DNA from 2 places in the Microbacterium sp. NPDC097977 genome. Region 2 is predicted to be linked to the other one. Evidence: predicted binding sites of a transcription regulator. Region 2 holds the regulator's gene; the other holds the start of a gene.
What was found. Region 2 encodes LexA, which represses DNA repair genes until DNA is damaged. Its sites were predicted from a motif close to TCGAACANNTGTTCGA; they were not measured.
Positions count from the first base shown of each region.

Region 1: the regulator LexA is predicted to act here: its motif matches at 11,875-11,890, upstream of recA (recombinase RecA).

Region 1 is NZ_JBEOUR010000004.1:6,770-21,235, forward strand. It holds gene ABTZ43_RS01765 (transposase) at 1-799, shown strand, start outside; RNA gene ssrA (transfer-messenger RNA) at 914-1,282, opposite strand; gene ABTZ43_RS01775 (SIMPL domain-containing protein) at 1,424-2,092, shown strand; gene hflX (GTPase HflX) at 2,129-3,637, opposite strand; gene ABTZ43_RS01785 (class I SAM-dependent methyltransferase) at 3,706-4,347, shown strand; gene ABTZ43_RS01790 (HAD family hydrolase) at 4,366-5,019, opposite strand; gene dapF (diaminopimelate epimerase) at 5,019-5,891, opposite strand; gene ABTZ43_RS01800 (GNAT family acetyltransferase) at 5,942-6,385, opposite strand; gene ABTZ43_RS01805 (dihydrofolate reductase family protein) at 6,448-6,975, opposite strand; gene miaA (tRNA (adenosine(37)-N6)-dimethylallyltransferase MiaA) at 7,019-7,975, opposite strand; gene miaB (tRNA (N6-isopentenyl adenosine(37)-C2)-methylthiotransferase MiaB) at 7,972-9,519, opposite strand; gene ABTZ43_RS01820 (regulatory protein RecX) at 9,656-10,099, opposite strand; gene recA (recombinase RecA) at 10,635-11,678, opposite strand; gene ABTZ43_RS01830 (DUF3046 domain-containing protein) at 11,943-12,167, opposite strand; gene ABTZ43_RS01835 (helix-turn-helix domain-containing protein) at 12,189-12,497, opposite strand; gene ABTZ43_RS01840 (CinA family protein) at 12,639-13,127, opposite strand; gene pgsA (CDP-diacylglycerol--glycerol-3-phosphate 3-phosphatidyltransferase) at 13,118-13,693, opposite strand; gene ABTZ43_RS01850 (FtsK/SpoIIIE family DNA translocase) at 13,693-14,466, opposite strand, start outside.
Region 2 is NZ_JBEOUR010000031.1:17,099-31,564, forward strand. It holds gene ABTZ43_RS08985 (sensor histidine kinase) at 1-356, opposite strand, end outside; gene ABTZ43_RS08990 (response regulator transcription factor) at 363-1,031, opposite strand; gene ABTZ43_RS08995 (TrmH family RNA methyltransferase) at 1,161-1,973, opposite strand; gene rplT (50S ribosomal protein L20) at 2,075-2,461, opposite strand; gene rpmI (50S ribosomal protein L35) at 2,494-2,688, opposite strand; gene infC (translation initiation factor IF-3) at 2,761-3,411, opposite strand; gene ABTZ43_RS09015 (DUF1844 domain-containing protein) at 3,643-4,041, shown strand; gene ABTZ43_RS09020 (SseB family protein) at 4,207-5,016, opposite strand; gene priA (bifunctional 1-(5-phosphoribosyl)-5-((5-phosphoribosylamino)methylideneamino)imidazole-4-carboxamide isomerase/phosphoribosylanthranilate isomerase PriA) at 4,997-5,746, opposite strand; gene ABTZ43_RS09030 (AAA family ATPase) at 5,901-7,595, shown strand; gene hisH (imidazole glycerol phosphate synthase subunit HisH) at 7,669-8,310, opposite strand; gene hisB (imidazoleglycerol-phosphate dehydratase HisB) at 8,307-8,924, opposite strand; gene ABTZ43_RS09045 (histidinol-phosphate transaminase) at 8,921-10,015, opposite strand; gene ABTZ43_RS09050 (LysM peptidoglycan-binding domain-containing protein) at 10,083-10,445, opposite strand; gene lexA (transcriptional repressor LexA) at 10,727-11,413, shown strand; gene ABTZ43_RS09060 (S9 family peptidase) at 11,449-13,314, shown strand; gene smpB (SsrA-binding protein SmpB) at 13,315-13,791, opposite strand; gene ftsX (permease-like cell division protein FtsX) at 13,878-14,466, opposite strand, start outside.

The DNA.
Region 1 (14,466 bases), on a different contig from region 2:
GTTCATCGCCGCACGCAATGCCCGCGCCGCAGACGCGTCGGACTCGACACTCGCCGCCGAGATCCGCGCACTGAAGAAGCCCTCGGTCGCCGCGTGGATCGTCAACGTGTTCGCGCAGGAGCGTGCCTCCCAGCTGGAGGAGGCGCTGCACCTCGCCGACGAGCTGCGGGAGGCTCAGGAGGACCTGGACGCCCGCGCGCTCGCGCAGCTGGGTCGCGACCGACGAGCGTTGACCAACCGGCTCGCCGCGGCCGCGGCGGAGCTCGCCGAGACGCGAGGAGGGCGTGTCACCGCCTCCACCCGTGAGGCGGTGCAGCAGACGATCACGGCCGCGTTCTTCGATCCTGTGGCCGCCGTCGCGGTTGCCTCGGGCCGGCTGCTTCGTGAGCTGGAACCCTCAGGCGTCTTCGACGAGGGCGCGGACGCCCTCGTCGGCGGTGGCGCTCCGGAGCTGCCGGATACCGCTGCCGCACCGCGCGATGAGGTGAAGGCACGCCGCGAACGGCGGGAGGCCGAACGCGCCCTGCGTGCCGCCGAACAGAGCAGGGAGCGAGCGGTGCGCGACGCGGCATCCGCGGACCGCAGCCTGCGCGCCGCGTCTCTGCGCGTCGAGGAACTGGATCGCCGGGAGCGCGAACTCGAGGCAGAGCTCGGCTCCATCCGCCGCGATGCGACGCGAGCCCGAGCCGCGCTCGAGGAGGCGGATGCGGAGCAGGCGGCCCGAGCGCGCTCCGTGGAGGATGCGGAGGCGGCGGTCGAACACGCGCGCCGCGGTATCGAGGATCCGCCTGGAACCTGACCCGCGAGCCTGATCCGGCCGCACGCTCGCCGCGATGCCTCCGTGGACATCGAAAAAGGCCCGCCTCCCTAGTGGTTACTAGGGAGGCGGGCCTCTTTGCTTGTGACAGCGACCTGGTGGAGCTGGGGGGAATCGAACCCCCGTCCAACGCTGAGACTCCACGTCTTCTCCGGGCGCAGTCTGTGCAGACGTTCTACTCGGCTCCGACCTTTGTCACAGACACCTAAGTCGACAAGCCCAGCCTGGGAAGAGTCCCACGTGACGTCCAGACGCCATCACGCAGCAAGATTCCTAGATGACGCCAGGATCCGTATCGGAATCACATACGGCCTGACGGACTATCGGGCTCGCTTATGCAGCGAGGGCGAAGTCGTTGCGCTTGGTTTCGGCAACTATTTTTTGCAGAGAGCGTTTACGAGATAACTCTGCATCCTCGGCCCGCTTCTCGTGGATTAACAGGCGCTGTCGAAACCGATCAGCCCCGTGTTCCTTCTCTCGAAGGAGCCGCTGTCACACTGTGGAATTACCTGCTCGGAACCGAAGTGCCCGAGCATCACAGACTACAACGTCCGACCGCGCTCCGCCATTCCACTCGCCGACGAAGCGCTGGCGTAGAGTCGCCCCATGAGTGAAGTCACCGTCACCGTCCGCGGCGAACACGAGATCCGCGTCGCCCCCGAGCGCGCCACGATCCGCGTCAGCGTGCGCGCCGAGGGCCCGGAGCGCGCCTCCGTCGTCGAGCATGCGATGCGCCTCACCGAGCCGGTCCGCGACAGCATCACGGCGCGCAAGGAGTCCGGCGCCGTCGTCGACTGGACGAGCACGCGCCTGTCCGTGCGCGCCGAGCGTCCCTGGAACAACGAGGGCAAGAGGCTCGCTCCGGTGCACTACGCGAGCATCGATCTGACGGCGACCTTCACCGAGGCATCCGAGCTCTCCCTCTGGGTGTCGGACATCTCCCCGTGGGACGGCGTCGAGGTCGGGTGGGTGAACTGGCACCTCACTCCCGAGACGAACGCCCGGCTGGAGAGCGAGGTCGCCTCCGAGGCGGTCGGGGTGGCCGTGGCCAGGGCCCGCGCATATGCGACCGCACTCGGACTCCACGACGTCGAGCCCGTCGAGATCGCGGATGTCGGGCTGATCACGCCCACCGCCGCACATCCCGCCGCGGGTATGGCGAAAATCCGTGGCATGGTTCAGGAATCGGGCGATATGACCGGCGCGTCGATGGCCTACGAGCCCGATGAGATCGTCATCACGGCGACCGTCGAGGCGCGGTTCATCGCCCGCTGAGCCGCCCGTCCGGGGCTCGGCCCCGGGCGGACGACGTCAGGCTGCGGCGAACGGAGCCAGGTCGGCGGCGAGCCGCTCCGACACCCGTGCATGGACGACCGTGCCGTCCTCGCTGTGCTCGACCGACAGCAGCATCCCCGTCTCGTGGATCGCCGCGACGAGGTCGCCTCGGTCGTACGGGACGACCGCGTGCACCTCGACCGCGGGCTTCGGCAGCGCTTCTTCGATCGCGGCACGCAGCTCCTCGACGCCTTCGCCCGACCGCGACGAGACGAAGTGCGCCTTGGGCTCGAGGCCCTGCAGCACCAGACGGTCGTCGTCGTCGATGAGGTCGGCCTTGTTGAAGACCACGAGCTCGGGCATGTCGCGCACGCCGACGTCGCCCATCACATCGCGGACCGTCTGCAGCTGGCCCGCCGGGTCGGGGTGGGAACCGTCGACGACGTGCAGCACGACGTCGGCGTCGCCGACCTCCTCGAGGGTGGAACGGAAGGCCTCGACGAGCTGGTGGGGAAGGTTCCGGACGAATCCGACCGTGTCGGTGAGGGTGTAGACGCGGCCGTCCGAGGTCTCGGAACGGCGCACCGTCGCATCCAGCGTCGCGAACAGCGCGTTCTCCACCAGTACGCCGGCGCTCGTCAGAGCGTTCAGCAGGCTCGACTTGCCGGCGTTCGTGTATCCGGCGATCGCGACGGACGGGATCGTGTTGCGTTTGCGCTCCGCGCGCTTCGCTTCGCGAGCGGGACCGAAATCGCGGATCTGCTTGCGCAGCAACGCCATCTTCGTGCGGATGCGACGGCGGTCGAGCTCGATCTTCGTCTCACCCGGTCCACGGGATCCCATACCGGCTCCGCCGGCGCCGACCTGGCCACCGGCCTGACGGCTCATGGAGTCACCCCAGCCGCGCAGACGCGGCAGCAGGTACTCCAGCTGCGCGAGTTCGACCTGCGCCTTGCCTTCGCGACTCTTCGCGTGCTGGCTGAAGATGTCGAGGATCACGGTGGTGCGGTCGATGACCTTGACCTTGACGACGTCCTCCAGAGCGCGGCGCTGGCTGGGCGCGAGCTCCGTGTCGGCGATCACCGTGTCGGCACCGGTGGCTGCGACGATGTCCTTGAGCTCCTGCGCCTTGCCACGCCCGATGTAGGTGGCGGCGTCGGGGTGCGGGCGACGCTGCAGCACACCGTCGAGCACGACGGCGCCGGCGGTCTCTGCGAGAGCCGCGAGCTCGCGGAGCGAGTTCTCGGCATCCTCCTGAGCGCCCTGAGGGTACACGCCCACCAGGACGACGTTCTCGAGCCGCAGCTGGCGGTACTCGACCTCCGTGACGTCTTCGAGCTCGGTCGAGAGTCCGCCGACGCGCCTCAGCGCGTGGCGGTCTTCCAAGTCCCACTGGTCGCCGTCCGACGACGCGTGCGACGCCGTCGATCGGTCCTGCAGCGCCTGTGCGGCGCCGAACACTCGAGCCTCCGTCCGCTTCTCCGCGTTCGCGAGTACCCGATCGACTGCTTCGTCGCCGGTGGAGTGTGAGGTGGTATCCGTCATCCGTTCCTAATCTCTGGGTTTCGTTGCGGTCCTTAACCTTAGCCCGCGGTGTCCGCTACGCTCACGGTATGGGGTCCGACCATTACTTCACTGCGGCCCCGGCAAGCCCCGAGAACCTGCGTCCGATCCGCGTGACGCTCGCAGGCCGAGAGCTGTCCGTCACCACTGCCGGTGGCGTCTTCAGCCCGGATCGGCTGGATGCCGGTACTGCCGTCCTACTCGCGAACATGCCTCCCGTACCGCCGGGAGGCCACCTTCTCGACCTCGGAAGCGGATGGGGTCCCATCACGCTCTCGATGGCCCTCGCCGCTCCGCATTCGACGGTGTGGGCCGTCGATGTGAACGAGCGTGCACTCGATCTCGTCCGTCGGAACGCGGCGGCGCACGGCCTCACCAATGTCAACGCCTCGCTCCCGCAGGATGTTCCCGCAGACGTGACGTTCCGGACGATCCGGTCGAATCCGCCGATCAGGGTCGGCAAGAACGAGCTGCACCGACTGCTGGAGAAGTGGATACCGCGCCTCGACGGGCGCAGCGATGCGTGGCTGGTGGTGCAGCGCAACCTCGGCGCCGATTCGCTGCAGAGGTGGATCGCCGCGACGTTCAGCCCCGGTTACAGCGTCCACCGCACGACGACCTCCAAGGGCTATCGAGTGCTCAAGGTCCGCAAGCACGGCAGTCCCCCGACCGAGCCCATCGCCCTCGTCTGAGTCCGGGCTCGAGGATGTTCACCCGCGCAGCAGTGCGGGCAATCGTCGCATGTCCGAGAACACCGTCGCACCCTCGCGCTCGAGCCACTCGGGCGGGGTGAGACCGCCGGAGTACCCGAAGACCTGCATCCCTGCGGCCCGCGCGGCCTGCACGCCGAACCGGCTGTCCTCCACCACGGCGCAACGTCCTGGAGCGACTCCGAGGCTGTCCGCCGCATGCAGGAAGAGGTCGGGGGCGGGTTTACCCTCCACGACGTCATCCGCACTGAAGATCCGTCCGGCGAAACGGGAGTGCAGCCCGGTCAGGCCCAGCGTGCGCCGGATCTTCGCGTGAGAGCCGCTGGACGCGACGCAGGTGCGAGTCGGGATCTCATCCAGCGCCGACTCCACACCGGGCACGGCGGTGAGTTCGCGGGAGAAGGCGTCCTCGTACCAGCTCTGGTACGGAGCCTCCCAGTCCTCGGAGAGCGAGGTATCGAGGTGGTGCTCGATCTCCGCACGGAAATGAGCAGCGGACCGTCCGACGAACCGGTGCAGGATCTCGCTGTGCGACAGCGACCATCCGAGGTCTGCCAGGACCCGACGATCCACCTCGATCGAGAGCCTCTCACTGTCGACGAGGACGCCGTCGCAGTCGAAGATGACGAGGTCGAACGGGCTCGAGGACCGCATCAGATCAAGTCGACCTCGCCGCTGTAGACGAGCTGTGCGGGGCCGGAGAGAGCGACGTGCTCGCCGTCCTCCGCCGGGAACATCCGCACGCCGAGCGTGCCTCCCGGAACCTCGACCCGCCAATGGTGGGGGGCTTTCTCCCCCGCCCAGTGCCTGACGGCGAGAGCGGTGGCCGCGACGCCGGTACCGCAGCTGAGCGTCTCGCCGACTCCCCGCTCGGACACCCGCATGGTGACATGGCCGATCCCGTCGCGCACGAGGGGCTCCCCCGGCACGACGAACTCGACATTCGCCCCGGCAGGCAGGATCGGGTCGAGCGCCGGGGCGCGGTGCAGCTCGAGTGAAGCCAGCTCGTCCTCGGAGGCGAGGGCCACGACCACGTGCGGGTTGCCGACGTCGATTCCGAGTCCGGGCCGGGTGACCGACAGCCCCTCCGCGGTCACGAGCGGGTCGTCGCCGGAGAGCTTCCACAGCCCGAGGTCGACCTGGTATCCGGTCTCGCTGCGGGTCACGTCGCGGACCCCCGCCCGCGTGCCGATGGGCAGCGTCGATCCGGGCTCGATCGTCGCAAGCCCCGAGCGGACGAGATAGTGGGCGAAGACCCGGATGCCGTTGCCGCACATCTCGGCGATGGACCCGTCCGCGTTGCGGTAGTCCATGAACCATTCGGCGGCGGGTTCCTCGAGCAACGACGCACGGCCCTCGTCGATCGCGGCGGAGCGCACGACGCGGAGGATGCCGTCGGCGCCGATGCCGAAGTGTCGATCGCACAGGACCGCCACCTGCTCCGAGGTGAGCTCGAGAGCACCCTCGGGATCGGCGATGATGACGAAGTCGTTGCCGGTGCCGTGTCCCTTGGTGAATGCGACCATGTGTCCAGTCTAGAGTCGCCCCTCAGCCCAGACCGATCACCCGTCGACGATCACCCGTCGACGATCAACCGCTTGCCGAGGTTCGTGACCGAGAAGCGCTCGTAGTCCAGAGCATCGTAGAAGGCGAGGACTCCGTCGTTGCCCTCTCGCACCATGAGCTGGACCTTCGGGCAGCCCATCTCCTCCAGCAGTCGTTCGACCTCGTGCACCAGTGCCCGGGCGATACCGCGGTGACGGTGGGACTCCGCGCTGGCCAGGTAGTAGATCCATCCCCGATGGCCGTCGTAACCCGCCATGACCGTGCCGACGATCGCTGACTCGCCGACGTCGCCCGAGGTGTCCTCGGCGACGAGGAACAGCTCCGGTTGCACCCGCAGTTTGCGTTCGATGTCCAGTCGCGGATCGTTCCAGGGCCGGGTCAATCCGGCTTCCGTCCACAGCGCGACCACAGGTTCCGTGTCGGCGCGTTCGAACGCCCGTACCGCCCAGCTCATGGCTCCAGTCTACGATCGGCAAGAATTCAGCCTCGTCGCACGTCTCAGCCTCGCCGCACGTCTCAGCCTCGTCGCACGCGGTACCGACCGCACAGGAAGGCGCGGTTGCGTGCGACCTCGAGGAGTTCGAGGTCCAATGCCCTGGGCAGCAGGGGCGCCCCGGACCCGAGGGTGACCGGGGCGTACTGGACCCAGACCTCGTCGAGCAGCCCGGCGTCGGCGAACTGCCCGGCGAGATCTCCTCCCCCGACGATCCAGATGTCCTTGCCGTCCGCGGCGGCCAGCATTTCGGGGTGCAGGTCCGCCACGTCGCCCTGCACCGAGCGGATGTCGGAGCCCGACGGCAGATCGAGCTCTCTGTGAGTGAAGACCCAGGTGGGCTGCGTGTATCCCCAACGCCCTTCTTCGTGCCGCATGACCCACTCGAAGGTCGAGGCCCCCATGGCCAGTGCTCCGATGGACTTCTCGAACGCATCGTAGGCCATCGGCCCCTCGGGGTCGATGTCCTGAGTCAGCAACCAGTCCAGCGAGTGGTCGTCTGTGGCGATGAATCCGTCGAGGCTGCTGGACGTGTAGTAGTGGATGGCCATGCTCCGACCCTTGCACGCGCCACCGACATCAGGAGGGCGTGCGTCAGAGGCGCAGCAGCGTCTTCGCGTCGACCGGCGGCTCGTGCCAGGTCAGTCCCGGGTAGCGCTTGAACCAGGAGACCTGACGACGCGCGTAGCGGCGGGTGAGCGCCTGTGTCTCGGCGATCGCCTCCGGCTCTGTGAGGCGCCCGTCGAGCTGTCCGAGCGCCTGGGCGTACCCGATCGCGCGAGGGGCGGTCGTCCCCCGTTCGAGCCCCCGCTCGCGCAGCTCGCGTACCTCGTCGATGAGACCTGCGCGCCACATCCGCTCCACTCGATCATCGAGCCTTTGGACCAGGACGCCGCGATCGACATGGAGTCCGCACAGCCGCGTGTGCTCCTGCCAGAGAGCAGGGGCTTCCGGCAGTGCAGCTCCGTGCGTGCGGCTCCCCTGTTCGATGACTTCGAGAGCACGGATGACCCGTCGATCATTCCGTGGATCGACCCGCGCCGCCGTCTCGGGATCGAGCAGGCGGAGCCGATCAAGCAGCACCCCGACGCCCTCGACCGCGAGTTCCTGCTCGAGACGCTCACGGATCACGGGGTCTCTTGGGGGGAAGGCGAAGTCGAACACGACGCTCGAGACATACAGCCCGGAGCCTCCGACGAGGATGGCGTCCCCTCCGCGCTGCTGGATCTCCGAGACCGCCGCCCGTGCCAGCGGCTGATACCAGGCCACCGCCGCGTCCTCGTCGACGTCACGCACATCGAAGAGATGATGCGGGATACCGCGGCGCTCGTCGAGCGGCAGCTTCGCCGTACCGATGTCCATGCCGCGATAGAGCTGCATCGCGTCGGCGTTCACGATCTCGGCGGGGTTGCCGCGTGCGCGCAGTACCTCGGCGAGATCGAGAGCGAGATCGCTCTTGCCTGTCCCCGTCGCACCGACGATCGCCCAGAGGCGAGGAGCTCCGAGGTCGCGGGAGGGGGCGGGGTCCGCCGCCTCGTGCGCGGAAGTCACACGCCGACGCGCAGGGTGGGGAGTCCGAGCGAGACCGCCCGCGCCCCGTCACCGGAATTCGGCGCCGGAACGGCACAGGACTCCGCCTGGCCGCGCTCCCATGCGTCTCCGCCGCGAGTGCGACGGATGCGCAGAGGCGCAGCGGAGGGATCGTCGGCGAGCAGGTGGAACGGTGCCGCGTGGGTGATGATCACCGACACCACGTCACCGGGGCGCGGAACGTCCGACCCGGGCGTGATCTCGAAGTGCACCAGCCGGTTGTCCTGAGCGCGCCCGGTGAGCCGGTGCGTCTCGGCATCCTTCTTGCCCTCGCCTGTCGAGACGAGGACCTCGACCTCGCGGCCGACCTGGCGCTGGTTCTCCTCGAGCGAGATCCGCTCCTGAAGCGCGATCAGGCGGTTGTACCGCTCCTGAACGACCGCCTTGGGGACCTGGTCACCCATGGTGGCCGCCGGCGTGCCCTCGCGGATCGAGTACTGGAAGGTGAACGCGCTCGAGAACCGCGCCTTCTCGACGACACGCAGCGTGTCCTCGAAATCCGCATCGGTCTCCCCCGGGAACCCGACGATGATGTCGGTCGTGATGGCCGCGTGCGGGATGCGCTCCCGCACGCGATCGAGGATGCCGAGGAAGCGGTCGCTGCGGTACGAGCGCCGCATCGCCTTGAGGATGCTGTCACTGCCCGACTGCAACGGCATGTGCAGTTGCGGCATGACGCTCGAGGTCTCGGCCATCGCGTCGATCACGTCGTCCGTGAACGCCGCCGGGTGCGGGCTGGTGAAGCGGATGCGCTCGAGGCCCTCGATCTCGCCGGCGGCGCGCAGGAGCTTGCCGAAGGCCTGGCGGTCTCCGAACTCGACGCCGTAGGAGTTGACGTTCTGGCCGAGCAGGGTGACCTCGATCGCCCCGTCATCGACGAGCAGCCGGATCTCGTTGAGGATGTCGCCCGGTCGGCGATCCTTCTCCTTGCCGCGCAGGCTGGGGACGATGCAGAACGTGCAGGTGTTGTTGCATCCGACGGAGATCGACACCCAGCCGCTGTGCGCGGAGTCCCGTTTCGTGGGCAGAGTCGAGGGGAAGACCTCGAGCGATTCCAGGATCTCGAGCTCGGCATCGCCGTTGTGACGCGCACGCTCGAGGAGCCCCGGCAGGGAGCCCATGTTGTGTGTGCCGAAGACGACGTCGACCCACGGTGCCTTGTCGAGTACGGCCTGCTTGTCCATCTGGGCCAGGCAGCCACCGACGGCTATCTGCATGCCGTCTTTCCGACGCTTGACCGAAGCGAGCTGGCCGAGGGTTCCGTAGAGCTTGCCTGCGGCGTTGTCGCGGACCGCGCAGGTGTTGATGATCACGACGTCGGCTTCGTCGCCCTCGGTGGCGCGGACATACCCGGCGCTCTCCAAAGAGCCGGACAGCCGCTCGGAATCGTGGACGTTCATCTGGCATCCGAAGGTACGCACTTCGTAGGAGCGCTGGCGTCCGTCGAGGTCGATTGCCGCCGACGACGAACTGATGATCGTCGGCTCACTGCGCGGAATAGTCATGGTCCTCCCATTCTACGATCGCCTAATCGCGGATGCCGTGTGCGGGCCGCCGGACCGACGCAGCCCTGATGCGCACGCCGCCCTCCCCAAGGCTCCCGCCGACGCAGTCCCGGGTGATCCGGCGCCGTCGAACCCGTCAGTCGGAGTCGACGAAACGCACACCGGACCGCGGTCCACGGAACGATGACTCCGCGAGTGCCGTCTTGGCGGCGTTCATGGCGACCGAGCCGTTGTACCCGCGCCGCGAGAGCTGACCCACCAGTCGCCGCAGTGCGGTGTCAGCGTCGAGGCGGGACAGGCTCTGCGCCTTGGACCTCGCGAACTCCAGCGCGCGTTCCGCATCGTCGTCGGGCAGTTCGTCGAGCGCCGCGTCGATGATGTCGCGCGGGAGGCCTCTCTGCGAGAGTGCGCGCGAGAGCGCGACCCGGCCCTGCCCCTTGCGTCCGACCCCGGAGGTGACGAGCTGGTCCGCGAGAACGGCGTCGTCGAGATACCCTCGCCGACAGAAGTCGTCGATGATGTCGTCGATCACACTGGTCTCGAGCCTGATCCGATCCTGCTCGTACCCCTTCAGCACCATGCGCGATTCGGAAATGGACAGGGAACGGGAGCGGAGCTTGCGTACGAGCACCTGCTCTGCCGCCTCACGCAGTGCATCGGCGTCCGGCGCCTCTCGGCCTCCTGCGGAATCCTCGACTCCTGCAGAGTCCTCGCCCGTGTGCAGCGCCCGCAGCCTGGGAGTCGATCTCGCCGCTGCTCCTCGTGCCGGGTGACGCTCGCTCGGGTCACGCGGACCCGTCGCTGCACCTGCACCTGCCGTTGCACCTGCCGTCGCCGAACCGCCACTCCACGTCGATCGCCACGCACCGATGCCATCGGCAGTGTTGCGCTGGCTGTCGACGCCTGCGCTCCCGGCACCTGCACTCTCGGCGGCACCGTCTGCGGGTTCGGTCGCTGGACGCGCCGGCGTAGAGACGGCATCCGCACTCCCGCTGTCGGCCGGTGTCGCACGGGGCGTCCGACCGAACAGCGGGATCACGGGGGCGAGCTGTTCCGGCTCGCCCCCGTGATCACTCATCGCTCACTCCGAGTACGAAGCTGACGCGCGCCGATGATCACGCCGGTCGGCGCTCGGCGAGCTCATCGGCGGGAGCCTCGGAGGCTCCGCCGATGCCGAGCTTCTGCTTGATCTGCGTCTCGATCGCCAGAGCGATGTCAGGATTCTTGAGGAGGAACGTGCGGGCGTTCTCCTTGCCCTGACCGAGCTGGTCGCCGTCGTAGGTGTACCACGAGCCGGACTTCTTGACGATCGCGTGCTCGACACCGAAGTCGATCAGGCTGCCCTCACGAGAGATGCCGACTCCGTAGAGGATGTCGAACTCCGCCTGCTTGAACGGCGGGGCCATCTTGTTCTTGACGACCTTGACCCTGGTGCGGTTTCCGACTGCGTCGGTGCCGTCCTTCAGAGTCTCGATACGCCGGATGTCCATGCGGACGGAGGCGTAGAACTTGAGCGCCTTTCCACCGGCGGTGGTCTCGGGCGAACCGAAGAAGACACCGATCTTCTCACGCAGCTGGTTGATGAAGATCATCGTGGTGTTCGTCTGATTGAGACCACCGGTGAGCTTACGCAGCGCCTGCGACATCAGGCGGGCCTGGAGTCCGACGTGCGAGTCGCCCATCTCGCCCTCGATCTCGGCACGCGGCACGAGCGCGGCGACCGAGTCGATGACGATCAGGTCGATGGCGCCCGAGCGGACGAGCATGTCTGCGATCTCGAGTGCCTGCTCACCCGTGTCGGGCTGGGAGACGAGGAGGGCGTCGATGTCGACGCCGAGCTTGGCGGCGTAGTCCGGGTCGAGCGCATGCTCGGCGTCGATGAAGGCGGCGATGCCGCCGGCGCGCTGAGCGTTGGCGATCGCGTGCAGAGTCAGCGTCGTCTTACCGGAGGATTCCGGGCCGTAGATCTCGACGATACGTCCACGCGGCAGTCCTCCGACGCCGAGCGCGACGTCGAGGGCGATGGAGCCGGTCGGGATGACGGCGACGGGTGCGCGCTCGTCGCTGCCCAGCCGCATGACCGAGCCCTTTCCGAACTGACGATCGATCTGTGCGAGTGCGGTCTCGAGGGACTTCTCGCGGTCAGCGGGTGATGGCATGTCGTGCTCCTAATGCTCGCATGGTGCCGCCTGTAGGCTGTCGCGGTCCTCCCGGCTGGGCGGAACTCTCCGACAAGGCGTATGGCTCTTCGGCTTGTTCCTCACGGTACGAGGCACCTCCGACATTGCGTCGTCGGTACCGAGAATTCGGGAGAACAGTTCCGCTGAACCACTTGTGCAGAACACTACGCCGATATCGAACACATCTTCGACGACACGCCGATTTCACGGCGCGTCCTACCGAACGAATGACGGGTGGGTGCGTCAGCGTCCGCGCGGCTCGAGCCGTCCGGCTCCGTGGCGCCGCTCGACAGGGACATCGGTCTCGACGCAGAGCGCCGACCAGATGTCGCGGGGCGGGACGCCGGCCTCGAGAGCCTCGTCGGCCGTACGGCCCGAGAGCTGAGGCAGGGAGAGATCGTTGACGAGAGAGGACGCACGGCCGCCGAACTCGGCGTCGACGGCGCGGAGGAATTCGCTACGACGCATGCGAGTCCGGGGATCCGGGCGTCAGTGCAGCGAGAGCTCGGGCTCGACCGATGCGACGAGGTCGTCGGGAACGACATCCGGGAACACCTGGATGCCCTCGAGGACCGAGATCCGGTCTCCCACTTCACGCATGATGATCGAGATCGGAACGTCGAGGGCGTCGGCCACCGATGCGAGGATCTCGCTCGAGGCCTCCTTCTGACCGCGCTCCACCTCACTGAGGTAGCCGAGGGCCACAGAAGCCTTGCTCGCAACCTGCCGGAGCGTGCGCCCCTTCTGCAGGCGGAAGTCCCTCAGCACATCGCCGATTTCCTGTCGTACAAGAATCATCGGAACCTCCTCCCAGGTCGTCCGATCGAGGTCTTCCTCGATGAGATCGCCAGTCTAGTCCTACCGAACTTCACAAAATCTACCCTTGCACGCTGTGGTTTCCGTGTGAGCACATTCCAGACAACCGTCGATGGCTCGCTCCTATTCCCCGACCACGCGCACGAGCAGCGCGAGTGCGGCTTCGACCGTGAGGGCACGGATCTGCGCCCGATCCCCCGAGAACCCGAAGACCTCTGCACTCGCTGCCTCCGGTGTCACGACGGCGATGTGCACGGTTCCGACGGGCTGGCCGTCGGGCGAGTCGGGTCCGGCGATGCCGGTCGTCGACACACCGACATCGGCGTCACGTCCGTGCACCTGCACCGCTCGGCGCACGCCGGAGGCCATCTGCAGAGCGACCTCGGCATGCACGGGTCCGTGGCGCGCCAGCAGCTCGGCATCGACGCCGAGAAGGCTGTGCTTGACAGGCGTCGCATACGCCACGACACCGCCGAGAAGAACGGTCGACGCTCCGGGAACCGCGACGATCTCAGCCGCGAGTGCCCCGCCGGTGAGCGACTCGGCGATGCCCAGCGTCCACCCGCGCGCCGAGAGCGCTGCGACGACCGCGGAGGATGCGGTCACGACGATCGCCGGGACCCTCGCACCTGCGCGACGATGTAATCGATCCCGCTCGCGACGGTGAGTATCAGCACCGCGATCATCAGGATCGCCGTGATGACGATCCACAGCTCTGCGCCGATCAGCACATGCAGCGGGAGCAGCGCCCAGGAGAGTGCGACGCCCTGCACGGCGGTCTTCACCTTGCCCATCCAGGCCGCGGCGACGACGTGCTCCTTCGCGACGACCAGGCGGTGCACCGTGATGCCGATCTCGCGGATCAGGATGACGATCACGAGCCACCACTGCAGTTCGCCGAGAATGGCCAGTCCGACGAAACCGGCCCCGGTGAGGAGCTTGTCCGCGATCGGATCCCACAGCTTGCCGAAGTCGCTGACGATGTCGAAGCGTCGGGCGAGGTAGCCGTCGACCCAATCGGTCGAGATCGCGACGATGAAGAGTACTCCGGCGACCCATCGCATCGCGAGACTCTCGATGCCGTACGTTCCTCCGAGGAGGAGAACGACGAAGAAGACGACGGCGAGCGGGATTCGCGCGACCGTGATCGCGTTCGGGAGCTGGCGTGGGATGCCCATCAGTCGCGCCCCGTCAATCCCCAGGCGTCTTCATCGCCGTCGTCATCGGACTCCACCACGGGCAGACCCTGGAACTGTGCCTCGACCGGATCGTGCGGCGCGCCAGCGGCCGTGGCTCCGACAGCCGTCGGCGCGGCGTTCGCGGCAGGAGCATCATCACCGCGCAGCTTGGCCATGACCTGGGGCAGCTGCTCGGCCGTGGCCAGCACGTCGCGCGCCTTGGATCCTTCCGAGGGTCCGACGATCTCTCGCGATTCGAGGAGGTCCATGAGGCGTCCGGCCTTCGCGAAGCCGACGCGCAGCTTGCGCTGGAGCATCGACGTCGAACCGAACTGCGACGAGACGATGAGCTCGGCGGCCGCGAGAAGGAGCTCGAGGTCGTCGCCGATGTCCTCGTCGACCTCCTTCTTCTTCGTCGGCTCCAGGGCCTCCTGCACGTCGGGACGGTAGTCGGGCCGGGCCTGACGCGTGACGTGCTTGACGACGGCGTCGATCTCCTTCTCGTCGACCCACGCTCCCTGCAGACGGAAGGGCTTGGACGACCCCATCGGAGAGAAGAGCGCGTCACCCTGTCCGATCAGCTTGTCGGCGCCGGGGCTGTCGAGGATGACCCGGCTGTCGGTGACGCTGGTCACCGCGAAGGCGAGCCGGGACGGGACGTTCGCCTTGATCAGGCCGGTCACCACGTCGACGCTCGGACGCTGCGTGGCCAGCACCAGGTGGATGCCGGACGCGCGCGCGAGCTGCGTGATGCGCACGATCGAGTCCTCGAC
Region 2 (14,466 bases):
TCCGGAGCGTCTGCGCGACGGCCGGAGAGCGCGAGACGCACGCGCGCGGCCTCGTCATCCGCGAGGACCCGGTCGGCCGCTCCCCCGGCCGCCCAGATGCCGCCCGCGAGATCGAAGACCATCACCTCCGTCCCGTACACCTCGTGGAAACGCTGCACCTCCGCATCGATCACCGTGGTGCTCCCCGACCGCAGCGCCTGACGCGCACTCGCGGCGAAGTACCCGAGGTCACCGAGCTGCTCGGCATAGAACGCCTGTTGGATGCCACGGGTCGCACTCCACGCCGTCGCGCTGCCGAGCAGCAGCAGGACGGCCAGCAGCGGCACGAGGAACACCACGACGAGACGGCGCAGCATCGCCCGTCACCCCGCCAGCCGGTAGCCCACGCCGCGCACGGTCTCGATGAGACGGTGCGCGCCGGACTTGCGGCGGATCGCACCCACGTGCACCTCGAGGGAGTGCCCGAAGCCGCGCCAGTCGGTGTTCCACACCTCGCGGATCAGCCGTTCCTTCGGCACGGCGACTCCCGGATACCTGGCCAGCACCGCGACGATGTCGAACTCCTTGCGGGTGAGCTCGATCGCGGAGCTGTCGATGAGCACCTGCCTGCCCACGAGATCGATCTGCACGGCACCGTCCTGCAGGAGCACCACCGCCTCGGACTCGGGGCGGATCGGGCGCGACCGCCGGGTGACCGCCTCGATGCGAGCCAGAAGCTCGTGCACGTCGTAGGGCTTGACGACGAAGTCGTCTGCTCCGGCCCGCAGACCCCTGATGCGCTCCGCCACCTGACTGCGCGCCGTCACGATGACGATGGGCACCTCCGAACGGCCACGGATACGGCGACACAGATCGACGCCGTCGATGTCGGGCAGCCCGAGATCGAGCAGGACGACCTCGGTGTCCGCGCCCAGAAGCTCGAGCGCGGCGGCGCCGTCCGAGGCGCGCACCGTGGCGTAGCCGGATCGTGCGAGAAAGGCCTCGAGGGCGGCCGAGACACGGTCGTCGTCCTCCACGATCAGAATCTGCATCGACTCCGGGGCCCCTTCTCCGCTCGAGCAGGCCTCAATCTATCAGCCGTGCGGGCGCGCACACGGCAGCTCACCCGGCGACCGGCCGCCGACATGCGGCTTCGTACGGAGACGTCGGCCCGCCGGAGGTCAGTCGACGGAGCCTGCGCGCTGCGCGAAGGCGCTCTCGTACAGGCAGACACTGGCCGCAGTCGCCAGATTCAGCGACTCCGCACGACCGAAGATCGGGAGCTTCAGCACCTGATCGGCCTGAGCCAGCGCCTCATCCTCGAGCCCTCTGGCCTCGTTTCCGAACAGCCAGGCCGTGGGCTCTGCGAGGACGCCGTCTGCGCGGGCACGCAGCAGATCATCGCCCTTCACATCGGCGGCGAGCACCCGCAGCCCCGCGGCGTGAGCCTTCTCGACGACGTCCTCGAGCTCCGCCCCCACCGACACGGGCAGGTGGAAGAGCGATCCTGTCGTGGCGCGCACGACTTTCGGGTTGTACGGGTCGACCGTACGGCCGGTCAGCACGACGGCATCCGCACCCGCCGCGTCTGCGGCTCGGATGATCGTGCCGAGGTTGCCGGGGTCCCTGATCTCCTCGCAGATCGCGACGAGGCGCGGCGAGGCCGCGAAGATGTCGCGCACCGAAGTGGGCGTCTGCCGCACGACCGCGACGAGTCCCTGCGGTGTGACCGTGTCGGCCATCGCGTTCAGGACGTACTCGGTGACGTGCTCGACCTCGACGTCGGCCGACGCGGCCTTCGCCCGGATGTCGGGATGCTTGTCCCAGCCGGCCGGCGTCGCGAACAGCTCGACGATCGCCTCGGGGCTGTAGGTCAGCGCCTCGCGCACGGCCTGCGGCCCCTCGAGGAGGAACAGGCCGGTCTCGCTGCGGGCGCTGCGCTTGGTGAGCTTCGCGACAGCTCGGACTCGGGGCGAACGCGGGTTCTCCAGCACGATCTCAGTCTAGAGAACGACGACGCCCTTGCCGTGCACGGCGACGGGAACGACAGTGGGCGCCCTCCCGAAGGAGAGCGCCCACTGTGGTGAAGAGCTGCTTACGCGGCCGACTTCGGTGCGTTGACGTCGGAGGGCAGTGCCTTCTTCGCCGTCTCGACCAGGGTCGTGAACGTCGCTGCGTCGTTGACCGCGAGGTCGGCGAGCATGCGGCGGTCGACCGTGACACCCGCGAGGCCGAGGCCCTGGATGAAGCGGTTGTACGTGATGCCGTTCTGACGGGCCGCAGCGTTGATGCGCTGGATCCACAGACGACGGAAGTCGCCCTTGCGCTTGCGACGGTCACGGTACGAGTAGACCAGGGAGTGGATGACCTGCTCTTTGGCCTTGCGGTAGAGGCGCGAACGCTGACCGCGGTAGCCGGAGGCGCGCTCGAGGATGACCCGACGCTTCTTGTGGGCGTTTACCGCCCGCTTGACTCTTGCCATTTTCCTGTGTTCCTATTCGTGCGTTCGGGCGCTCAGCGACCGAGAAGCTTCTTGGCGACCTTGGTGTCAGCCTTCGACAGCACCTGGTCCTGGTTGAGGCGGCGGGTGCGACGGCTCGACTTGTGCTCGAGGTTGTGGCGCATCCCGGCCTGCTGCTTCTTCAGCTTGCCGCTGCCGGTGATCTTGAAGCGCTTCTTAGCACCCGAGTGGGTCTTCTGCTTCGGCATCTTCTCTTCCTTCGTATGGCGCCTTCTCAGGCGACGGTGTCAACCCGCGGTGCGGGAGTCTGGGGGCGGGAGTTACTCCGCGGTGGCCTGGGCGGGTGCATCCGCCTCGGTCTTGGCATCGCGAGCAGCCTGCTTCTTGTCGGCGCGCTGTGCGTCGCGAACGGCGTTCTGCTCCTGCTTGGCCTCGGACTTGCTCTTCATCGGAGCGACGATCATGACCATGTTGCGACCGTCGATGGTCGGGTTGGACTCGACCGTTCCGAGTTCGGCGACATCCTCCGCGAACTTGCGGAGCAGACGCACGCCCTGCTCGGGGCGCGACTGCTCGCGACCGCGGAAGAGGATCATCGCCTTGACCTTGTCTCCGGCCTTGAGGAACCCCTCGGCGCGCTTGAGCTTAGTCGTGTAGTCGTGCGCCTCGATCTTCAGACGGAAGCGCACCTCCTTCAGGATGGTGTTCGCCTGGTTGCGGCGAGCTTCCTTCTCCTTCTGGGCAGCTTCGTACTTGAACTTGCCGTAGTCCATGATCTTGACCACGGGCGGCTTCGAGTTGGGTGCGACCTCGACGAGGTCGAGGTCGGCTTCCTGCGCAAGGCGCAGCGCCGCCTCGATGCGGACGACGCCGATCTGCTCACCCGCGGGGCCGACGAGGCGGACCTCGGGGACGCGGATGCGCTCATTGGTGCGGGGATCGCTGATGCGGAACTCCTTAGACGAGTGGATTCGGCCACCGGGATGCTGTCAGCATCCCGGGCGAAGTCAGAATCGTCCCACCCACCGGCATTCAGACGCCGGCTCCGCACCCGATCTGCCGGATTCCGTCTGACGACGAGATCCGGTGGAGTGCAAGACCCGGTAGCCTGGAACGGCAAGCGCGGGTGGGAAGTGAATCCTCTTTCGTGCCGGAGCATGACGCTCCGGAGCCCGACACAGTCTAACAGAAGGCAAGGCGAAGTGACGAACCAGGCATCGGACGAGGCTGCACGCGAGCGCGAAGAGCGCTGGGCACGGCAAGAGGAGGCGGCGTCTTCGGCCACGCGGGACATCGCCGACGTCCCCGCGGTCGAGGTGATCACCACTGCGGCCGTGCACCTGATGAGCGCGGCGGCCGTCAAGCTGGGCCTCGCCGACGACCCCGACGCGGCCGCTCAGCTCGACCTCGACGAGGCGCGCAAGCTGATCAACGCCCTGGCCGGGCTGATCACCGCGGGAGCGCCCGAGATCAGCGACATGCACGCCCGATCGCTGCGCGACGGTCTGCGTTCCCTGCAGCTCGCGTTCCGCGAGGCGTCCCCCATCCCGGACCCGATCGGCAAGGGCCCGGGCGAGAAGTGGACCGGGCCGGTCAACTAGGTCCTGATTCCGGGCTCCGCGGCGTTCGACGGGACGGATGCAGGATCACGGCACGGATGCAGGGACGGATCACTCGATCCGTCCCTGCATCCGTGCATCGGTCCTGCATCCTGACCGGGCTGCGGGCAGCATCAGACCGCGGGCCCGATCAGACCGCGGGCCCGATCAGATCGAGCGGCGCAGCTTGACGGTGAGGGAGTCGGCGAGGACGGCGATGCGGTCATCGCCCGCCCAGCGCTGCGCGAGGCGCGACAGCACGGCATCGAGGACCTCGCGCTCGAGGCCGTCGACGAGCTCGAGAACCACGACGAGCTCGGGCCCACGCAGGCGGGCATCGGGATCACCGGGCGCGACCGCGACGTCGATCACAGCCAGCTCGTGCGCGACGCTTTCCTGCAGCGCCCCGAACACCTCGGGCGACAGGAAGCTCGGCTCCCAGGCGTGTCCCTGTGCCACAGCCCAGACCGCGGGGCGGCGGAGGATGAACTCGGTGTCCGACGTCGGGTCGAGCACGATGAGGTCGGTGTCCTCGGCCGAGGCCGCAAGCGCCGCACGCACGGCCTCGACCGGGATCGGCCGCGCCGTGGCATCCCACGTGCGCATCGCCTCGACGGACGAGAACACCGGCTGCACGCGACGTCCGTCGGGTGCGGCCACCGTCACGATCGACAGCTCCTGCGTCTTGTCGACGGCGAGACCGCTGGGCGCGACGCCCTCGTCGCCCTTCTCGGCGATCAGAGGGATCAGGATCCTCGCGTTGCGGAAGGCGTCGACGACCTCGACCTGACTGCCCTCACCGGCGCGGAACCGCAGCAGTGCCGCCAGCAGGGCGGGGTCGGCAGACCCGTCGTCGGCGGTATGCGGGTTCGACTCGAACCTGCGCCCCTCCCAGGGGACACCCGCGGAATCGCCGTGACCGGCCGCGTGATCGTGGTCGCCGTGGCCGCTCGGCCCGTCAGTCGTCGCCGGCGACATCCAGCGCCTCGGCCAGCGTGAACGCTCCCGCGTACAGGGCCTTTCCGACGATGGCGCCCTCGACGCCGAGCGGGACGAGTTCGCGAAGAGCGGCGATGTCGTCGAGGTTCGAGATGCCGCCCGAGGCGACCACGGGCTTGGGGGTGCGTGCCGTGACCTCGCGCAGCAGCTCGAGGTTCGGTCCCTTCAGGGTGCCGTCCTTCGTGACGTCGGTGACGACGTAGCGGCTGCAGCCCGCATCTTCGAGGCGCTCGAGGACCTCCCAGAGGTCGCCGCCCTCCTTCGTCCAGCCGCGCGCCGCGAGAGTGGTGCCGCGGACGTCCAGGCCGACGGCGATCGCCTCGCCGTAGCGGCTGATCACATCGGCGGCCCACTCGGGGTTCTCCAGGGCCGCGGTGCCGAGGTTGATGCGCGTCGCACCGCTCTCCAGCGCCGCCTCGAGCGTGGCGTCATCGCGGATGCCGCCAGAGAGCTCGACGTTGACGTTCTTGAACTGCTTGATGACCTTGCGCAGGATCGGAGCGTTGGTGCCGCGCCCGAAGGCCGCATCGAGGTCGACGAGGTGGATCCACTTGGCGCCCTGCGCGACCCACTCGCCTGCGGCGTCCAACGGGTCGCCGTAGCTGGTCTCGGTGCCCGCCTCGCCCTGGGTGAGACGGACGGCCTTGCCTCCGGCGACATCGACCGCGGGGAGCAGGGAGAGCGATGGGGACTGCGCGAAGTCGTTCATGACGTCCTCAGGTGAGATGGGAGGGCCGATTCGTCGGCACGAGAATCGACACTATCCCGCGCATCCTCCCGCTCCAAAACGATGACGGCAGAGAACGGAGGCGGCACGCGGTAGCCTCGATCACGCCCCTGTTCGGTCGGTGAGGAGATGTTCCATGGTGCGCGATGCGGATGCGCGTGGAGTCGGCCCCCTGCGGCGCGGCAACCCCGAGACGCCCGATACCGGTGCGACCCCTGCGGCCGACGAGCCGCAGGAGATCGTCGCCCCCTCCGCGGTGCCACCGCTCCCCGACGACATCGAGCAGACGCGCCCCCTGCGCACAGCCGCATCCGACCGTCCCCCCGTGCCGGGGACGCGAGCAGCGGCGGCCGCAGCCGCGGCCTGGTCGCGCGCGCAGGCTCCGGCGTCCGGGTCCGCCGATCGGCCGACCCCGGCGATCGCCCTCCCCCCGGTGCTGACTCCGCCCGCGCCCGCACCCGGGCCGTCCGTGCCTCCCACGCCGGCCGTGGCGATGACTCCGCCCACTCCCCCGGTGCCGTCCGCACCTCCGGCCTCACCGCCGCTCTCCTCTCCGGCACCGGCACCGGCACAGGCACAGGCACAGGCACCGGCACAGGCACAGGCCGCAACCTCCGCACCGACTCCGGCTCCAACTCCGGAGGCATCCGTGTCTCCGGCGGCATCCGTGTCGCCGTCCTCCGCCGACACCTCGGCTCCCTCCCCGACTCCGGCACCGACTCCGGCGCCAGCACCGGCACAGGCGCAGCGAGAGGCACCGACACCGGCACCCGCCCCCGCCCCCGCGAGGATCCCGTCCCGGGACGACATCGTCGCGCCGCCCGCACCCCCGGCGCCCCGCGCCGCGCCCGCCGATTCCGCGGCCGCACCGCACGCGTCCTCCTCATCGAGACGCCAGCAGCGCGAGCAGGGTGTCGAGCGCCGTTCCTTCCTGCAGGACGAGCGACGCGAGGAACCCGCCCGTCGGGGTGCGCGGGGCCTCCTGAACCGCGTGGGCTTCTCGCTGGGCCCCGATTCGCGCGAACGCGCGGTGCGTGATGACGAGCATGCCGTCAGTCGGCATTGGCCCGGTCCTCGCACCGTCGCGATCGTCAATGGCAAGGGCGGTGCGGGCAAGACCCCCGCCACGGTCCTGCTCTCGGCGGTCTTCGCCCAGTACGGCGGTGCGGGAGTGCTCGCCTGGGACAACAACCAGACCCGCGGCACGCTCGGCTGGCGCACCGAGACCGGCGCGCACGACAGGACCCTGCTCGAACTGCTGCCGCAGACGCAGCGGCTGCTCGGCGCACAGGGGCAGTCCGCCGACCTGGCGCACTTCGTGCACCACCAGCCGCAGGAGAAGTACGATGTGCTCCGGTCGAAGCCGATCCGCCTCGCGCACGAGAATCGGCTGAGCCCCACCGACGTCGATGCCATCCATGCGGTCGCCGCGAAATTCTACCGCCTGATCATCATCGACTCCGGCAACGACGAATCCGACCCGATGTGGTTGCGGATGATCGATCTCGCCGACCAGATCGTCGTCGCCACCACCACTCGGGACGACCACGCCGAGGCCGGCGCGCTCCTGCTCGAAGCCCTGGAGGACCGCGACGAACGCTCGGCCCGGCTCGCGCGCGAGTCCGTCGTCGTCGTCAGCCAAGCGGACCCGAAAGCATCCGCTGCGGACGTCTCCGAGGTCGTCGCCGGCTACCGTTCGCTCGCGCGAGAGGTCGTCGACATCCCGTTCGACCGCGAGATGGTCGACGGGCACCTGCGGCTCCGTGCGCTGGCTGCACCCACTCAGCGCGCCTGGCTCTCCGCCGCGGCCGCGGTCGCGCGAGGCTTCTGAGTCACGCACGACACGCGAGACCTTCGCCTATTCTGCGACACTCGCGACAGGCGGATGTCGAGCGCGGGACGACTCAGCCGCGCAGGCTGCCGACCCAGTTGCGGAGCAGCTGGATCCCCGCCTCGCCGGACTTCTCCGGGTGGAACTGCGTCGCGGAGAGCGGGCCGTTCTCCACAGCCGCGAGGAACGGATCGCCGTACGTCGACCAGGTGAGAACCGGCTGCGGGAACGGCGGGATCACGTCGAGCTCCCAGGACTGAGCGGCGTAGGAGTGCACGAAGTAGAAGCGCTCCTGCTCGATGCCCCGGAACAGCACCGAGTCGGCGCCGGGCTCGACCGTGTTCCATCCCATGTGCGGCAGCACCGGCGCGTTGAGCTCGGTGACCGCTCCCGGCCATTCGCCGAGCCCCTCCGCATCGTGTCCACGCTCGACGCCGTGAGCGAAGAGCACCTGCATCCCGACGCAGATGCCGAGCACCGGGCGTCCGCCGGCCAGACGCCGATCGATGATCTCATCGCCGCCGTGGGCGTGGAGCGCCTCACGGACGGCCTGGAACGCCCCCACGCCGGGGACGAGCAGACCGTCGGCCTCGGTCGCCTCCTTGCGATCGCGCGTGAGGACGGCATCGGCGCCCGCGGCGACGAGAGCCTTCACCGCAGAATGGACGTTGCCTGATTCGTAGTCGAAGACGGCGACCCTGGGCGCGCCGCTCACAGCGCTCCCTTGGTCGACGGCACCCCGTCGACCAGGGGGTCGAGGGCCTTGGCCTGGCGGAAGGCCCGAGCGAACGCCTTGTACTCGGCCTCGGCGATGTGATGCGGGTCGCGGCCGCCGAGGACTCGCACGTGCACGGTCAGTCCGGCGTTGAACGCGATCGCCTCGAACGTGTGCCGCACGAGCGAGCCGGTGAAGTGGCCCCCGATGAGGTGGTGCTCGAACCCGACAGGCTCGCCGGTGTGCACGAGGTACGGACGCCCGGAGATGTCGACCACAGCCTGGGCGAGAGCCTCATCGAGCGGAACGAGGGCGTCTCCGTATCGCGAGATCCCCGACTTGTCGCCGAGAGCTTCGCGGATGGCCTGTCCGAGCACGATCGAGATGTCTTCGACCGTGTGGTGGGCGTCGATCTGGGTGTCACCGGAGGCGCGGACCGTGAGGTCGGTGAGCGAGTGCTTCGCGAACGCCGTCAGCATGTGGTCGAAGAACGGCACCGAGGTGTCGATGCGGCTGGATCCGGTGCCGTCGAGGTTCAGCTCGAGCTCGACGGTGGACTCCGACGTGCTGCGCACGCGCGTCGCGGTGCGGGGTGTCGGGGCAGGGGTGCTCATGAGTCCGATCCTATCGAGGCGAGGGCATCGAGGAATGCCGTGGTCTCGGCCTCTGTTCCCGCGGTGACACGCAGGTGTCCGGGGATGCCGACATCGCGCACGAGCACGCCGCGGTCGTACAGCTGCTGCCACACCCTGTGTGGATCCGCGACGCCGCCGAACAGGACGAAGTTCGACCAGGACTCATGGGGCGTGTAGCCGAGCGCTTCGAGCGTCGCCGAGATGCGGTCGCGCTGCTCGACGATCTCGGCGACCATGCCGAGCATCACTTCGGAGTTGCGCAATGCCGCGACGGCAGCGGCCTGCGTCAGGGCGCTCAGGTGATACGGAAGGCGCACGAGCCGCAGCGCATCGATGAACGCGGGGTCGGCGGCGAGATATCCGACGCGGGCACCCGCGAACGCGAAGGCCTTGCTCATGGTGCGCGAGACCGCCAGACGAGGGCGCCCCTCGAGCAGCGTCAGCGCGGAGGGAGCCTCTCGTGGGGCGAATTCCTGGTACGCCTCGTCGACCACCACGACGCCCCGGGACGCCTCATACACCGCCTCGATCACATCGAGCCCGAGCGGGGTGCCGGTCGGGTTGTTCGGCGAGCACAGCAGGATCACATCCGGGTCGGCGTCGGCCACCTGGGCTGCCGCCTCCTCGGGGGTGATCGTGTAGTCGGGCTGGCGGGTCCCCGCGATCCAGCGGGCACCGGTCCCCTGCGCGATCAGCGGGTACATCGAGTAGGTCGGCGCGAAGCTGAACGCCGTGCGGCCGGGCCCCCCGAAGGCCTGCAGGATGTGCTGCAGCACTTCGTTCGATCCGTTTCCGGCCCAGATCTGCTCAGCCTGCAGGCCGTGACCGAGGTAGTCCGCGAAGCCGTCGCGCAGTGTGGTGAACTCGCGGTCCGGGTATCGGTTGACGTCACGGAGCGCGACCGCGATGTCGTCGAGGATGTCGCTCGCCACGAGGTCGGGAATCGGATGCGTGTTCTCGTTCACGTTCAGCGCCACCGGCAGCGGAGCCTGCGGGGCACCGTAGGGCGTGAGCCCTCGGAGATCGTCACGGAGCGGGAGGTCGTCGAGTGATGCAGTCACCCTTCCCATGGTAGGCGGCGCACGACCGCTTCACTCCGAGGTGACGGTGAATGAGCGACCGAGGGGCCGCGGCGATTCACTCCGAGTACTGTGCGGGGATCGCCAGCTCCTGGCCGATCTGCAGCGCCCCGCCGCGGAGGGCGTTCAGGCGGGTGATGTCGCCGATGACCTCGCGTGGGTCGGCACCGGGTGCCACCGACTCGGCGATCGACCAGAGGGTGTCTCCCGGCATCACGGTGACCGAGGCGAAGGACGCGGTGGCGACCTGCTCGCCCGAGGCCATCGCGCTGCCGCCGCTCAATGCGGCGAATCCGATGCCCACTGCGAGCGGCACTGCGGCCAGGGCGAGCACGACCCGGCGGCCACGTGCCGTCAGCCGGAGCTTCGTCGCCGAACGGGGCGAGACGATGGCTGCGTTGCTGAAGGTGATGGTGCTCATGTCGTACTCCTCTGCATCTACCGCGTGAGCGGTGAAGTTGGCGTAGCGTTCGCATTCGCGTCTCGGCCGGGAGCCGTGAATGCGAAGCTACGTTCCGAAGTTATCTTCGAATTCGAACATCTGTCAAGCGTTCTTCGAAAAACCAAGCCGTGAATACCTCGACACGCTCGAACAGATCTTCCAGATCGAGGTGATTCTCGGATACGGTTTCGATACGAACACCCCACCACGGGCCTCCGACATTCGAACTGAGACGCCGGATCGCACACCTGAGGAGCACCATGAGCGACATCGCCGCCCCCGAGTCCGACGCCCCCCGCACGCGTCGCCGGAAGAGCCTGAGCCCGAAGCAGATGGCGATCCTCGAGGTCATCCAGACATCGATCAGCCGCTACGGCTACCCGCCGAGCATGCGGGAGATCGGTGACGCCGTCGGGCTGAAGTCGCTCTCGAGCGTCACGCACCAGCTCGGCCAGCTCGAGCTCAGCGGCTACCTCCGCCGCGACCCCGGCAAGACACGCGCCATGGAGGTCCTCATCGACCTCCCGGGTTCGAGTGCCGAGAATCCGGATGACGTCGCCACACCCGTCGGCGACGCCGCACTCGTGCCGCTCGTGGGGCGGATCGCCGCGGGTGTCCCGATCACCGCCGACCAGCAGGTCGAAGAGATCTTCCCCCTGCCCCGTCAGCTCGTGGGCAAGGGCGATCTGTTCATGCTCAAGGTCTCGGGCGAATCGATGATCGACGCCGCCATCTGCGACGGGGACTGGGTGGTCATCCGATCGCAGAACAGCGCCGAGAACGGCGAGATCGTCGCCGCCATGCTCGACGGCGAGGCCACCGTCAAGGTGCTGCGCCGCCGCGACGGCCACACGTGGCTGCTGCCCCGCAACTCCGCCTTCGAGCCGATCCTCGGCGACGAGTCGGTCGTGCTCGGCAAGGTCGTCGCCGTGCTCCGCGCCGTGTGACGACGGCCTCCCCGGACGCGCCGTAGGCTCGTCCCATGTCGTCGCCGTTCGGTACCTGGCCATCGCCCTTCTCCCCGTCGGCCGTCGCGGCGTCCTCGCCACGATTCGACGGCGCCGTGTTCGTCGGCGACGAGATCTGGTGGGGCGAGAGCGTCCCCGCCCAGGGTGGTCGACGCACCGTGCGCAGCACCACAGGCGCAGAGATCCTGCCGGCACCGTGGAGCGCCCGATCCCGCGTGCACGAATACGGCGGCGGCGCCTGGACCGCCGACTCCTCGGGCACGCTGTACTTCGTCGACGCCGACACGCAGCGCGTGCACCGGATGAGTCCGGGCGACGCCCCTGCGCCACTCACCCCGCAGGGCCCCGCCCACGGCGGCCTTCGTGTGCAGCAGGGGCGGCTGTTCGCGGTGCGCGAGGACCTGTCATCCGAACCTCACCGCCGGGCGATCATCGAGATCCCGACCGACGGGTCTGCTGCGGAGGACGCATCGAGACTCTCGATCATCACGGAGGGGCCCTCGTTCCACGCGCATCCCGCGCTCTCCCCCGACGGCACGCGCCTCGCATGGGTCGAATGGTCCGGTCAGCGGATGCCGTGGCAGCAGGCGTCGCTCGTCGTGTCCGACGGAACACGACGCACGACGCTTCCGACCCTGGCCGCGCTGCAGCCGGAGTGGGGCGGTGACGACGCCCTCGTGTACGCGGACGACCCCAGCGGTCGCTGGGCCCTGCACCGTCAGCGCCTGCATCACCTCGACCCCGAGGGCGCTCCCGTCCCCGTCGGCGACGCGGGGGACGACGCCGACACGGGCTACGGCCTCTGGGTACTGGGCAACCGCTGGTATCAGCCGTTGGACGACGGGCGCATCGTGCTCGTGCGCACGGACGGACGCGACGAGGTGGTCGTTGTCGAACACGACGGACGGATGCGGCGCCTGGACATCCCCGCGGACGGCCATGTCAGCGTCGACGACGTCAGCGGCTCGCGTGTGCTGCTCACCGGCGACAGCTCCCGTGCCGCATCCGGTGTCTGGTGCGTCGATGTGGACAGCGGCGTCGTGACGACCGTCGCGGGCGGCCTGCCTGTCGATCGCGCCTGGATGCCGCCGGCATCTCAGATAGTGGTCGACGGCGCGCATGGCGCCGTGCACGCCTTCGCCTATCCGCCCTCCCACCCCGACGTCTCGGCTCCCGAAGGCGAGCTGCCTCCCTATCTCGTCCTCGTGCACGGCGGACCCACCGCGCACGTGACGGGAGCTGCGTCCTCGGCGATCGCGTTCTACACGAGCCGCGGGATCGGCGTGCTCGACGTGAACTACGGCGGATCGAGCGGCTACGGGCGCGCCTACCGCGAGCGTCTCGACGGCGGATGGGGCGTCGTCGACGTCGACGACGTGATCGCCGCGGCGCGAGGACTGGCTGATGCGGGTCTCGCCGATCCCGCGCGCATCGCGATCCGCGGGAGCTCCGCCGGAGGGTGGACGGTGCTCTCGGCGCTCGTGCGCGGGGGAACCTTCGCCGCAGGCATCAGCCGCTACGGGGTGACCGATCTGCGGATGCTCAGCGCCCACTCGCACGACTTCGAGGCCCCGTACATCGAGGGGCTCGTCGGACCGCTGCCCGAGGCGGAGGACCTCTACATCGAGAGGTCTCCCCTGACCCACGCCGATCGCATCGACGTGCCGGTGCTCCTCATGCAGGGGGCAGACGACCGCGTCGTCCCACCCGCCCAGTCCGAGGCCATCCGCGACGCACTGGCGGAGCGCGGCGTCGACCACGAGTACGTGCTGTACCCGGGCGAGGGGCACGGGTTCCGCTCGTCCGAGACGATCGTCGACGCACTCGAGCGCGAACTGCGCTTCCTCGGGCGCGTGTTCGGGTTCAGTGCCGCGGACTGATCATTCCCCGACGCGGTTGCGCAGCCGCATGGCCCGGTCGGCCTCGCGGGTGTCCTGGCGCTCGCGCAGGGTCTGACGCTTGTCGTACTCGCGCTTGCCCTTCGCGAGAGCGATCTCGACCTTGGCGCGTCCGTCCGAGAAGTAGAGCTTGAGCGGGATCAGCGTGTAGCCGCCGGCCGAGACGGCATGGGCGAGCTTCGCGATCTCCTCGCGGTGCAGCAGCAGCTTGCGCACGCGCTTCGACGCGTGGTTCGTCCAGTGCCCCTGCGAGTACTCCGGAATGTGCACGGCGTCGAGGAAGACCTCGTTGCCCTTCACGAAGGCGTAGCCGTCGCTCAGGTTCGCGCGTCCCTGACGCAGCGACTTGACCTCGGTGCCGGTGAGCACCATCCCCGCCTCGTACGACTTCTCGATCGCGTAGTCGTGACGTGCGCGACGATTGGTCGCGATGACCTTCTCCCCGCGTTCCCTGGGCATGATTCTCTCCTGATCCGTGCCGTGCAGTGGTTCTCGAGCCCCGTCCGGGGCACACGACAGCCTGTCAGTCTATACCGGCCGCGAGCTCAGGTACGCAGCCATCTGCGGATCGCGAATCCCGCCGACAGCGCGGCCAGGAGCACGCCGATGCCGATGAGCACGGGGACCACGACCGCGGCATCCTGCATCCCGATCCAGGTCGTGATGAACGGCACGCGTCCGCGGAGGTAGCCGTTGACGCCGAAGTGCACTCCGGCGACCACCGCGGCGCTGGCCAGGACGGAGCCGAGGAACGCGGCGAACACCCCCTCGAGCACGAACGGTGTCTGGATGAACCGGTTCGACGCGCCCACGAGGCGCATGATGCCGATCTCCTTGCGTCTGGCATAGGCGGACAGCCTGATGGTCGTGCCGATCAGCAGGATCGCCGCGATGAGCATGAGCACGGCTATGCCCACCGCGATGTAGGTGGCGACCGTGAGCGCCGAGAACAGCGGCTCCAGGTACTGCAGCTGGTCCTGCACCTGCTCCACACCGGCGACGCCGTTGAACGCCTCCGCGATCACCTGCGACTGCCCCGGGTCTTTCATGGTGACGAAGAAGACCTCGAAGGCCTGGTCGGGCGTGATGACGCTGGCCTGGTCCTCGCCGAGCTGATCCACGAGCTTGGCGTAG